3 regions of the Lysinibacillus sp. NPDC097868 genome follow, and region 3 is predicted to be linked to each of the others. Evidence: predicted binding sites of a transcription regulator. Region 3 holds the regulator's gene; each other region holds the start of a gene.

Region 1 (3,287 bases), 130 kb from region 3:
AAGGAAATGAAGAGACTAAGTATTTTGTTGTGCGCGTTAACATTAGTTTTTGGATTTTTTGCATTTTCAGGAATCTCTATAGCTACCGAAGAAACAAGCTTTAACGATGGTGGGAAATTTACACCAGTAACAGAACCAGTAACGGAACCAGTAACAGAACTACCTCTTGGTTTTGACATCAATAAAGAATATGAAGATGGGGAAATAATATCAGAGACAATCACTAAATCTGATATTAATCCACGAGGTTTTTATCTTTATGCAGATGCATTGCACCAAGTGTACTATACATTTAATAGCTCTATCCCAACATTGTATCCTTACGAAAAATGGATTGATGGATATTTATATAGTGGAAATCTAAGATTACAAGGAGCAGTGCCAGCGGGAAAGGGTTATTTAGCTACATATAGTGGAAAGATTTCTACATTTATTAACTAAAATAAGGATCTACTATAACAATAAAAGCCACGTTCATTTATATGCGCGTGGCTATTTTTAGTTAAAACTGATATTATTCAAGGTTTTTATTTCTGTTTTATATATTAATTGAAATTGAATCGCTATACTATTTCAGGTCCAATTTCTGCCTTCTACACAAAGGGTTAAGATGTGCCAGGAGTTAGTTATTTAGTAGTTTTAGACATGCTTGATATAGCAGAGAGTCTTTTTTGAAGAAGAGACAACAATTAAGAGAGATAATGAATTGTTCAATATTTATAAATTTTTTTGGTTAGGTTATTAAAGACCACACTCTAAAAAGTAAGGTAAACAACATTGATATATCAGTATTTTTGTATGTCATCCTAGGAAGCTAACCAAAGCCTTACAGCCTCAATGGCTGTAAGGCTTTTTATATTTATACATAGGTGTATATTTAAGGTATTGGTGCCTAAAAGCTGCGCAAATCAATCTTTTTTCATCAAAAAATTTATCAAAATGAGAACTTGCTCGTTGGTCCGTTTCTTGTAAAAGGTGGCCATAAGTATTCATAGTCGTTGTAATATTAGAATGCCCTAATCTTGTTTGAATGACTTTAGGATGTTCGCCAGTATGAATAAATAAGTTGCTGAAGTATGGCGTAAATCAAGGAAACATATTCGAGATAAATCAGGGTTCCTTTTCATGAAGCAATCCCACCAGTGACTTATTGAATCGGGGCGATAGGGTTTCCTCATTTTTTTGAAAACAGAAAAATATGTTGTTCATCCCATTCTCGTTTTTCTCCAGCAGCTTCTGCAATTAGTTTAAATTTTATCAATTAATCTTCTTAATGTACTCCACAATAATTACTCCCTTCAACAAGTGTATAACCTTCAAAATAATGATTATTAAGGTAGTGGTTTAATCTTTTCTTAGCAAAATCGTACTCTACATTAAAGAACGCTTGAATTGTGAGAATAGCTTTTTCCTCATTTTCAGGTAGTTTTATTTTATTAAGCATGAATGTGGGTACACAGGCTTGGAGAGCGAAACTATTTGCTTTCCATTCTTGGTACTCTCTAAAAAGAGGAATAGCTTTTGCTTGATTACCAGAGTGCACCGTCGCATGACATAATTCATGCCCGAAATCCTGCCACTGCCTTTCTTCAGACAATCTAGAATCTATAAAAATTACATTCCCAGTATTAGTTGAATCGTATGGTAAAAAGTATAATGTAAAGCCAAGACGTGAGGCGATTAATCCTGGATTTAGTTGTTTAGGTGTTGTCACATCAATACTTGTAAATAATTCACGAATGTAATCTTCTAGATGAGTGTAAATAAAATTCATAATATCCCTCTTTTATCAAACATATGTTCTATTTATGGTAACAAAAAAATTCACCAAAGAAAAGGCGAATTTTTATAATGTTTGGAAATGTTACAAATTATTGTGATTTATTTTTTGTTTTCTTGTTGACGTTTCAATACTTCATAGAAAACTTCAAACTGTTCTAATGCATCCAATAAATTTTCTGGTTGGTTTTTAAAAAATAAATCTTCTCTCGATAAAAAGAAGTCAATTACCTCTTTTTGATATGCACTCAGATTATTGTATTCATTATCAGAGATGCCAGCTTGGGTATGTAAAGCTCCTTTATTATCCGTTCTCCCTAAAAGATAATCTATAGACACGTTGTAGTAATCCGCAATTTTTTCTAAAATTTCATAATCAGGATTTCTCTTACCTTGTTCATAAGCAGTATAAGCTGGTCTAGTAATGCCTAGAATGTCTGCTATATCTTGTTGAGTTTTGTTATCTGATTTTCGTAGATATTTCAAGCGTACACCTAGCATAATTTCACCTCGCGTTTCTAAACTTAATTATATGTAACAATTTGTTACTAATCCAATAAAAAATAATAATGTAACAAAACGATACAATATATATTGACTATGTAACGAAATGACACTATATTATAAATATACAATATGAAAGGTGGTGAGTAATTGGAAAACCGAACTTGGTTAAAGACGAAACGTTTAGAAAATAAATTAACTCACGATGATGTCGCGAAAGCATCTGGAATTGAACGGGCATATTATACGATGATTGAACAAGGCAAACGCAGACCTTCAGTACATGTCGCTAAATCCATTGCGGAAGTGTTAGATTTTGATTGGGTAATTTTTTTTGAAGATAAAAGTAACGTTATGTTACAAAAAGAAGATATAAATTGCGTATATGTAGCGATATGATACAAATTATTTTAATCAAGGAGGTTTTATTGACATGAATCTATTAAAAATTATCTTATATGGAAACTGTGATGTATTTACGACAACGCAAATTGCCGAATGTTATGGAACATACAATGACCATATTTCAAAAATCTTTTCAGAAAACAATTATCGATCTCAAGTATATAAACACTATATCAAATTGGAGGGTAACGAATTATTGTACTTTCGAAAATCAGAACCGCAATTACAAATTTCCAATTTGGCTAGAGTGTTATACCTTTGGACTGAAAAGGGGGCTTGGCATCATGCTAAATCACTTAATACAGATAAAGCTTGGGAGGCTTATGAAATGTTAATAGATGAATATTACACTGTTAAAGAAAAAGTTGTTCCTTTAGATAAAAATCAAGCGCTTGTGCCAGTTCTACTTACAACTGCTGATTTAGTAGAAGATACCAAAGCAATCAAATATGAACAACACGAAATTCGCAAGGAACTTTCAATGATTAACGAAAAAGTTGAGGAACAAATAACATTAACATCTGGTGAACAACGTGCAGTTCAAAAGGAAGTGGCTATAAAAATTTACGAAATAGAAAATGATACAACTGTTCGACCAA
Region 2 (3,287 bases), 2.5 Mb from region 3:
AATTAAAAACCGCGAAAAAGCAATGACGATGTTAAAAGGGAAACTATATCAATTAGAAATTGATAAGCAACAAGCACAACTTGATGAAATTCGTGGTGAGCAAAAGGAAATTGGCTGGGGCTCTCAAATACGCTCATACGTATTCCATCCATACTCTATGGTTAAGGATCACCGTACAAGTGAAGAAACAGGGAATGTAGGTGCAGTAATGGACGGAGATTTAGATCCATTTATCAATGCATATTTACGTTCTAAAATTGGATAATTAATGAAAACCTCAGAGGCGCTACGCTTCTGAGGTTTTGTCATTTAAAGTGCCAGTCACTCAAACAATTCTGAATTCTTATGATACCTAGTAGGTTACCCAAGTAAAAATCCACGTAGACTCCTGCGGGAACGCACAGAGCGTAAGACGCAACAAACCGCGGGTAAGCGAGGGTTGCGGCTTACGTGTGTGCCTGCGGAAAGCGAAGTGGATTTTTACGCTTTAGGATGAGTCACATGAATAGAGCATTCTTTAGGACAGCTCCTACTAACCCTAACAATTAGGATTATTAATACTCAAGTGAACCTTCTCCTTAAAAGGGTGGATGGTACGGAGCATCGTGGCTAAGTTGTTTACGCTCACCCATATAATGTTTATAAAGCATTGAAGCATTAACAAATTGTTTACTAATCGAAGCATATTTAATAGGCAGCTCAATTTCCATATCATTTTTCAATGTGATAATACATCCTTCACTACTCGGCGAAATATTTGAAATAGCATGGAGCCCTATCCAAATATTGTGTATAGAGTTTGGCGAATAGGTCGGTAAAAAAATGCAAGGAAAGCCATAATCATATGCGACGACTATAGGGAGCTTATGTTGATTACCAAAAAAACGTTTTGCAGAATGTTTTGCAGCTTCATAAGTCGTGCCTAAAGAGATGCAAGATTTGCGTAAAACATGCAAAGGTTTGCGTGTCACAATAAGCTCATTATGCTTGTCGATTACTCGAGTAAAAACTTTAGATTCATGCTGAATCGGTAGTAATAAATAAGTATTGAAAGACATTAAATAACCATTCACATAATTTGATGACATATGTAAAAGCCTCCTTTTGATAGTGATTATTTGTAGTGTAAATGACAAAAATGCATTCTGAAAATATAGATATAAACTTAAAATATATAGATAATTGATGCTTTTTCCTAAGGGGTTTGCTCGAAATTACGCTATAATTCTAATAAATAATAGATGATTTTTATTTGTTTAGCGTTGCATTTTAATCTAAATTTTCTTATAATTTAGAAAAGGATCGAGGTGAGATCGTTGGATAAATATTATTCGTACACAGATTTTCTAAAAGCCGTAGGTCAGTCAAAAAAAGTTGATGAGGCAGAGAAATTATTGAACGAGATTTATTTAGATTTATTTTTAAATCATATCCAGCGTATGCATCGTGAAGAACAGCTAATGGTTCTGATAGATAGAACACTCGACAAACGAGATAAAAAAGCTTTTCACTTATACGCAACTGAACTAGAGGCTTTACACAAAGTAGCAAGTGAATAATATGATAAGACCGCTCTCCAATAACAGGAGAGCGGATTTTTTTGTCTGTCACCAAATAGACGTTATCAGCACTATTATGTTTAATGAAAAAATGTAAAATCTTTTATTTTTCTAGAATTCTATGATTAAAGAAAGGGTATATATCTAATCATGGGTATAAAGGATAGAAGTTTATTGTTACTGAAAGCGTGTCATATCTATGAGAAGCTTCAAATGCTACATCAACAATACGGGTACCGAAATTGAAATTGAAGAAAAAACAAACATTCGTTCGTTAAATGTTCGATATTTTAATACTGCTATGCTAAAATAAATGTACAAATTGGTAGGAAAGGACGGGGACATGCGTGCAAACATTTGATTTACAGGCGCCTTATCAGCCTAATGGTGATCAGCCACAGGCGATTGCAGAATTAGTGGAGGGTGTACGTGAAGGGAAACGACATCAAACATTACTTGGTGCAACAGGGACGGGCAAAACTTTTACGATTTCCAATGTCATTCAGCAAGTAAAAAAACCAACACTGATTATGGCCCACAATAAAACACTTGCGGGTCAATTATATAGTGAGTTCAAAGAGTTCTTCCCAAATAATGCGGTTGAATACTTTGTAAGTTATTATGATTACTTTCAGCCGGAAGCGTATGTTCCGCAAACAGATACGTATATCGAAAAAGATTCAAGCATTAATGATGAGATTGATAAACTCCGTCACTCAGCCACTTCTGCTCTTTTCGAACGTGATGATGTCATTATTATTGCGTCCGTGTCCTGTATATATGGTTTAGGTTCTCCGGAAGAATATCGAGAATTAGTTGTATCAATTCGCACAGGGATGGAAATTGAGCGCAATCAATTACTTCGAAAATTAGTCGACGTGCAATATGAACGCAATGATATTAGTTTTACTCGTGGGACGTTCCGTGTGCGAGGAGACGTTGTGGAAATTTTCCCAGCATCTCGTGATGAACATTGCGTCCGTGTCGAATTTTTCGGAGATGAGATTGACCGAATTCGAGAGGTAGATGCTTTAACGGGAGAAATATTGGCAGATCGAGACCATGTAGCAATTTTCCCAGCATCCCACTTCGTTACTCGTGAAGAAAAAATGCTTAAAGCAATTGATAATATTGAACAAGAATTAGAACAACGCCTTGAGCTATTGCGAGCGGAAGATAAGCTATTGGAGGCACAGCGATTAGAGCAGCGTACACGTTATGATTTAGAAATGATGCGTGAAATGGGCTTTTGCTCAGGTATTGAAAACTATTCACGCCATTTAACATTACGTGAAGCTGGTGCAACTCCGTATACGTTACTTGATTACTTCCCAGAGGATTTTCTTCTAGTTGTCGACGAAAGCCATGTGACATTACCACAAGTAAGAGGTATGTATAATGGGGACCAAGCGCGAAAAGGGGTACTAGTAGAGCATGGTTTCCGTTTACCATCAGCACTAGACAATCGTCCATTGCGTTTTGAGGAATTCGAACGACATATTCATCAAGCAATTTATGTATCAGCAACGCCTGGTCCATATGAAATTGAACATACTCCTGAAATGGTAGAACAAATTATACGTCCAACAGGATTACTAGATCCGTTAATTGATGTTCGTCCAATTGAAGGACAAATTGATGATTTAATTGATGAAATTCATGGTCGTATTGCGCAAAATGAGCGTGTACTCGTAACAACATTGACGAAAAAAATGTCGGAAGATTTAT
Region 3 (3,287 bases):
CGTCATGGCTATGCTTCAGAAGCAGCGCACGCCCTATTAGATTATGGGTTTACCAAAATGAAGCTTCATAGAATTATCGCTACATGCCAGCCCGAAAATATTGCTTCCTACCGAGTGATGGAAAAAATCGGTATGCGACGTGAAGGTTTTTTCAAAAAGTGTATACCGCATGGTGACGATTGGTGGGATGAATACTATTACGCAATTCTGCAGGAAGAATGGGTAGCTTCAATATGAAATTTATCTTGCCCTACAACCTACTTGGACAGTTTGTTTTACAAACAGGAATGTTTTTAAGCATAAAAAAAAGATTAGCAGGGCAAAATTAATTGCCCGCTAACCTTTCTTGATGTTCTTGATACCGCCTATGTACGGTTGCCTTACTGACATCGAAGCCAAGACCTCTTAGTGTTGCAGCAATTTCCTCATAGGTAAAGCCCCGATTTCGTAGCTTTACAATTTCTTCTATAGGTACTTCCTTACGCTCCTGACCATTTGGATTACCACGATTGGAAAGGTTATTTTCAGGACGATAGCCATTTTCTACTGCACGGCGCATGCCACGACGAATTTTCGCATTATGGATTTTACGTTGATATTCCTCAACAATAGCTAAAATTTCGAGCAACATCGTATCCATCTCATTCAATTGCACAGGCCCTGCATCACGCATGGAAAAAACATCTGTTTCAGTTTTTTGCAACAAATGAAGTACAGCCATTCGTGCATTACCACGTCCTAAACGTGTTTCATCTTGCACAAATAATGCTTGTATCTCGTTTTCTTTAATATAATCGAGCATTTCAAGTAATCCTTCGCGCTCAACATCATACCCACTATGCTTATCCAGAAAAACATTTTTCACATCATAGTTTTGTTGCTTAGCATAACGAAGTAATTCTTCTTGTTGACGCTCCAATGAAGAACTTTGTGTCTCTTTTTCGGTGCTCACACGGCAGTAAATTACAGCCGTTCGTTGTTTATTCATCATCTTTCACTTCTCGCAATTTCAATTGAATTGGTGGGTATCTTATTGTCACCCACTACTGGTATAACGAGTGATTTTCCAGCAACTATTTTCACGCTATGTAATTCGTTCTCGGCTTTCACAAGTTTTATCCAGTCGTCCGTACCCATTTTACCACGGTATTGCTCAGCTAACGACCATAAGCTATCGCCATGTTCAATATTAATTTCAGTGTAAGTAATGTCTCCAGGATCAGTTATAACAAGATAACCTGCAAATAGTAAAAATGCGCCTAACAAAATTGAAATATGTGTATTTTTTTTAAACCAATTCATTCATCATATCCCCTTTTTAGAATGTTTGTTCGGAATGTATGTTCTTATAATAAAGCGAACAGACGTTTTTGTCAAACACTTTTCGAACCTATGTTTGCATAAGTGTTCGCATTCTGCTATACTATCTAGTAAGAAGATAGTAAGAAGAATGATATAAAAAAAGAGGTGAGCAATCATGAAAAAAGTTTCGAAAAGACAAGAGGATATACTAGCGTTTATCAAAGAAGAAGTACGTGCAAAAGGCTATCCGCCATCTGTACGTGAGATTGGGGAGGCAGTTGGACTTGCTTCCAGCTCAACGGTTCATGGCCATTTAGCTCGTTTAGAGCAAAAGGGCTTTATTCGACGAGATCCTACTAAGCCACGTGCGATTGAAATTTTAGAGCCAGAAGATTCAATTCAAAAGCAAAGCGTCATCCATGTACCACTTGTTGGTAAGGTAACAGCTGGATCACCTATAACAGCCATCGAAAATATCGACGAATATTTCCCATTACCTGATATTTACGGTACAAGTGAAGATCAGCTATTTATGTTAGAAATCATGGGTGAATCGATGATTGAGGCGGGCATTTTTGACGGAGATTTAGTCATCGTCAAGCAAAGAGCAACAGCTGATAACGGTGATATTGTTGTTGCAATGACAGAAGAAGATGAAGCAACAGTTAAACGCTTCTTCAAGGAAAAAAATCATTTCCGCCTACAGCCAGAAAACGCTACAATGGAACCGATTATTGTAGATCAAGTTTCAATTTTAGGACAAGTAGTCGGCTTATATCGCCGTGTACATTAATGCATTCTCATACTTAGCAAACAAAAAAGAGAAGCACTCATACTTCTCTTTTATATTTTAAGCTCTCCTCAGTGAAGGCTGCAAAGAGCTTCTCTGCAGCTAAATCTCCTACAACGGCTTGTTCTTCTGGATGCCACTGCACTGCTAAACAAAACGGGTAGTCTTCATGTACGAACGCTTCAACTAGGCCATCACTCGATTTCGCTGCAACGATTAGCTTCTCTGCTAATACATTTACAGCTTGATGGTGAAATGAATTCACAGCAATTTTTTCTTCCTCGATAATTGATTTTAACAACGTATCAGGTGTTAATTGCACATAATGTGTAGCTACACCACGAGCTGCTTGTTGCGTATGTTTCAACAGCCTACTACTATGATATTCGCTATCAACATCTTGGTATAAAGTTCCGCCTAGCGCAACATTGAGTATTTGCATGCCACGGCAAATCCCGAAAATCGGCATTTTCCTTGTAAAAGCCGCATTAATTAAGGCAAGCTCCACCTTATCTCGTTCTGGATGTATTTGTCCTAGCTTTGGTAGTGGCTCAGCTCCAAATTCAAATGGATGAACATCATGACCACCAGATAATAATAACCCGTCCGTCAGCGATAAAATTTGTGCTACATCTTCCTCTACCCCTAGCGGAATAATAAGTGGAATGCCACCAGCCTTAATGACACTTCTACTATAGGCTACATTCAATCTTGACGATAAATCGTCCTCCGCAAATGCTGTAATACCAATAATCGGTTTCATCCATATACCCCCTTACCATAATCCTACATACCAATCAATGATGACATCCCCATAGTAATACACGATAATTGCAGCTAAAGCAATGGATGGTCCAAAAGGAATCGGCGTTTTTCGACCTTGTTGCCGTACTTTGAGCACGATTATCCCGACAATCATACCAATTACCGCCGCTACAAATAATGTCAATAATGTATTTATTGTACCAAGTACAAGTCCAAGTAAAAAGAATAATTTAATATCGCCACCACCCATACCACCACGTGATACAACAGCAATACAATATAATATGCCAAAGCCAACGACCGCACCTACGATACTATCCCACCACGGTGTTAAGGGTGATAACACCCGTCCAATAGCTAATAATGGTAAAAAAAACAAAAGCACTTTATCAGGAATAAGCATATATGCGAAGTCCGATACAACGAGGAT

The links. The regulator LexA, encoded in region 3, represses DNA repair genes until DNA is damaged. The targets are predictions, from matches to a motif close to CGAACATATGTTCG.
Region 1: a site for LexA is predicted at 1,791-1,804, ahead of ACIQXJ_RS13110 (ImmA/IrrE family metallo-endopeptidase). Genes of this name have one in related genera too.
Region 2: a site for LexA is predicted at 1,820-1,833, ahead of uvrB (excinuclease ABC subunit UvrB). Genes of this name have one in related genera too.

What each region holds. Positions count from the first base shown of each region.
Region 1 is NZ_JBIWBS010000001.1:2,614,748-2,618,034, reverse strand. It holds gene ACIQXJ_RS13115 (hypothetical protein) at 7-441, shown strand; gene ACIQXJ_RS13110 (ImmA/IrrE family metallo-endopeptidase) at 1,271-1,774, opposite strand; gene ACIQXJ_RS13105 (helix-turn-helix domain-containing protein) at 1,882-2,280, opposite strand; gene ACIQXJ_RS13100 (helix-turn-helix domain-containing protein) at 2,434-2,682, shown strand; gene ACIQXJ_RS13095 (ORF6N domain-containing protein) at 2,717-3,287, shown strand, end outside.
Region 2 is NZ_JBIWBS010000001.1:5,382-8,668, forward strand. It holds one part of gene prfB (peptide chain release factor 2) at 1-265, shown strand, start outside; gene ACIQXJ_RS00025 (competence protein ComK) at 579-1,088, opposite strand; gene ACIQXJ_RS00030 (IDEAL domain-containing protein) at 1,317-1,559, shown strand; gene uvrB (excinuclease ABC subunit UvrB) at 1,907-3,287, shown strand, end outside.
Region 3 is NZ_JBIWBS010000001.1:2,489,185-2,492,471, forward strand. It holds gene ACIQXJ_RS12380 (GNAT family N-acetyltransferase) at 1-237, shown strand, start outside; gene ACIQXJ_RS12385 (YneB family resolvase-like protein) at 326-991, opposite strand; gene yneA (cell division suppressor protein YneA) at 988-1,302, opposite strand; gene lexA (transcriptional repressor LexA) at 1,478-2,095, shown strand; gene ACIQXJ_RS12400 (gamma-glutamyl-gamma-aminobutyrate hydrolase family protein) at 2,133-2,855, opposite strand; gene ACIQXJ_RS12405 (prepilin peptidase) at 2,868-3,287, opposite strand, start outside.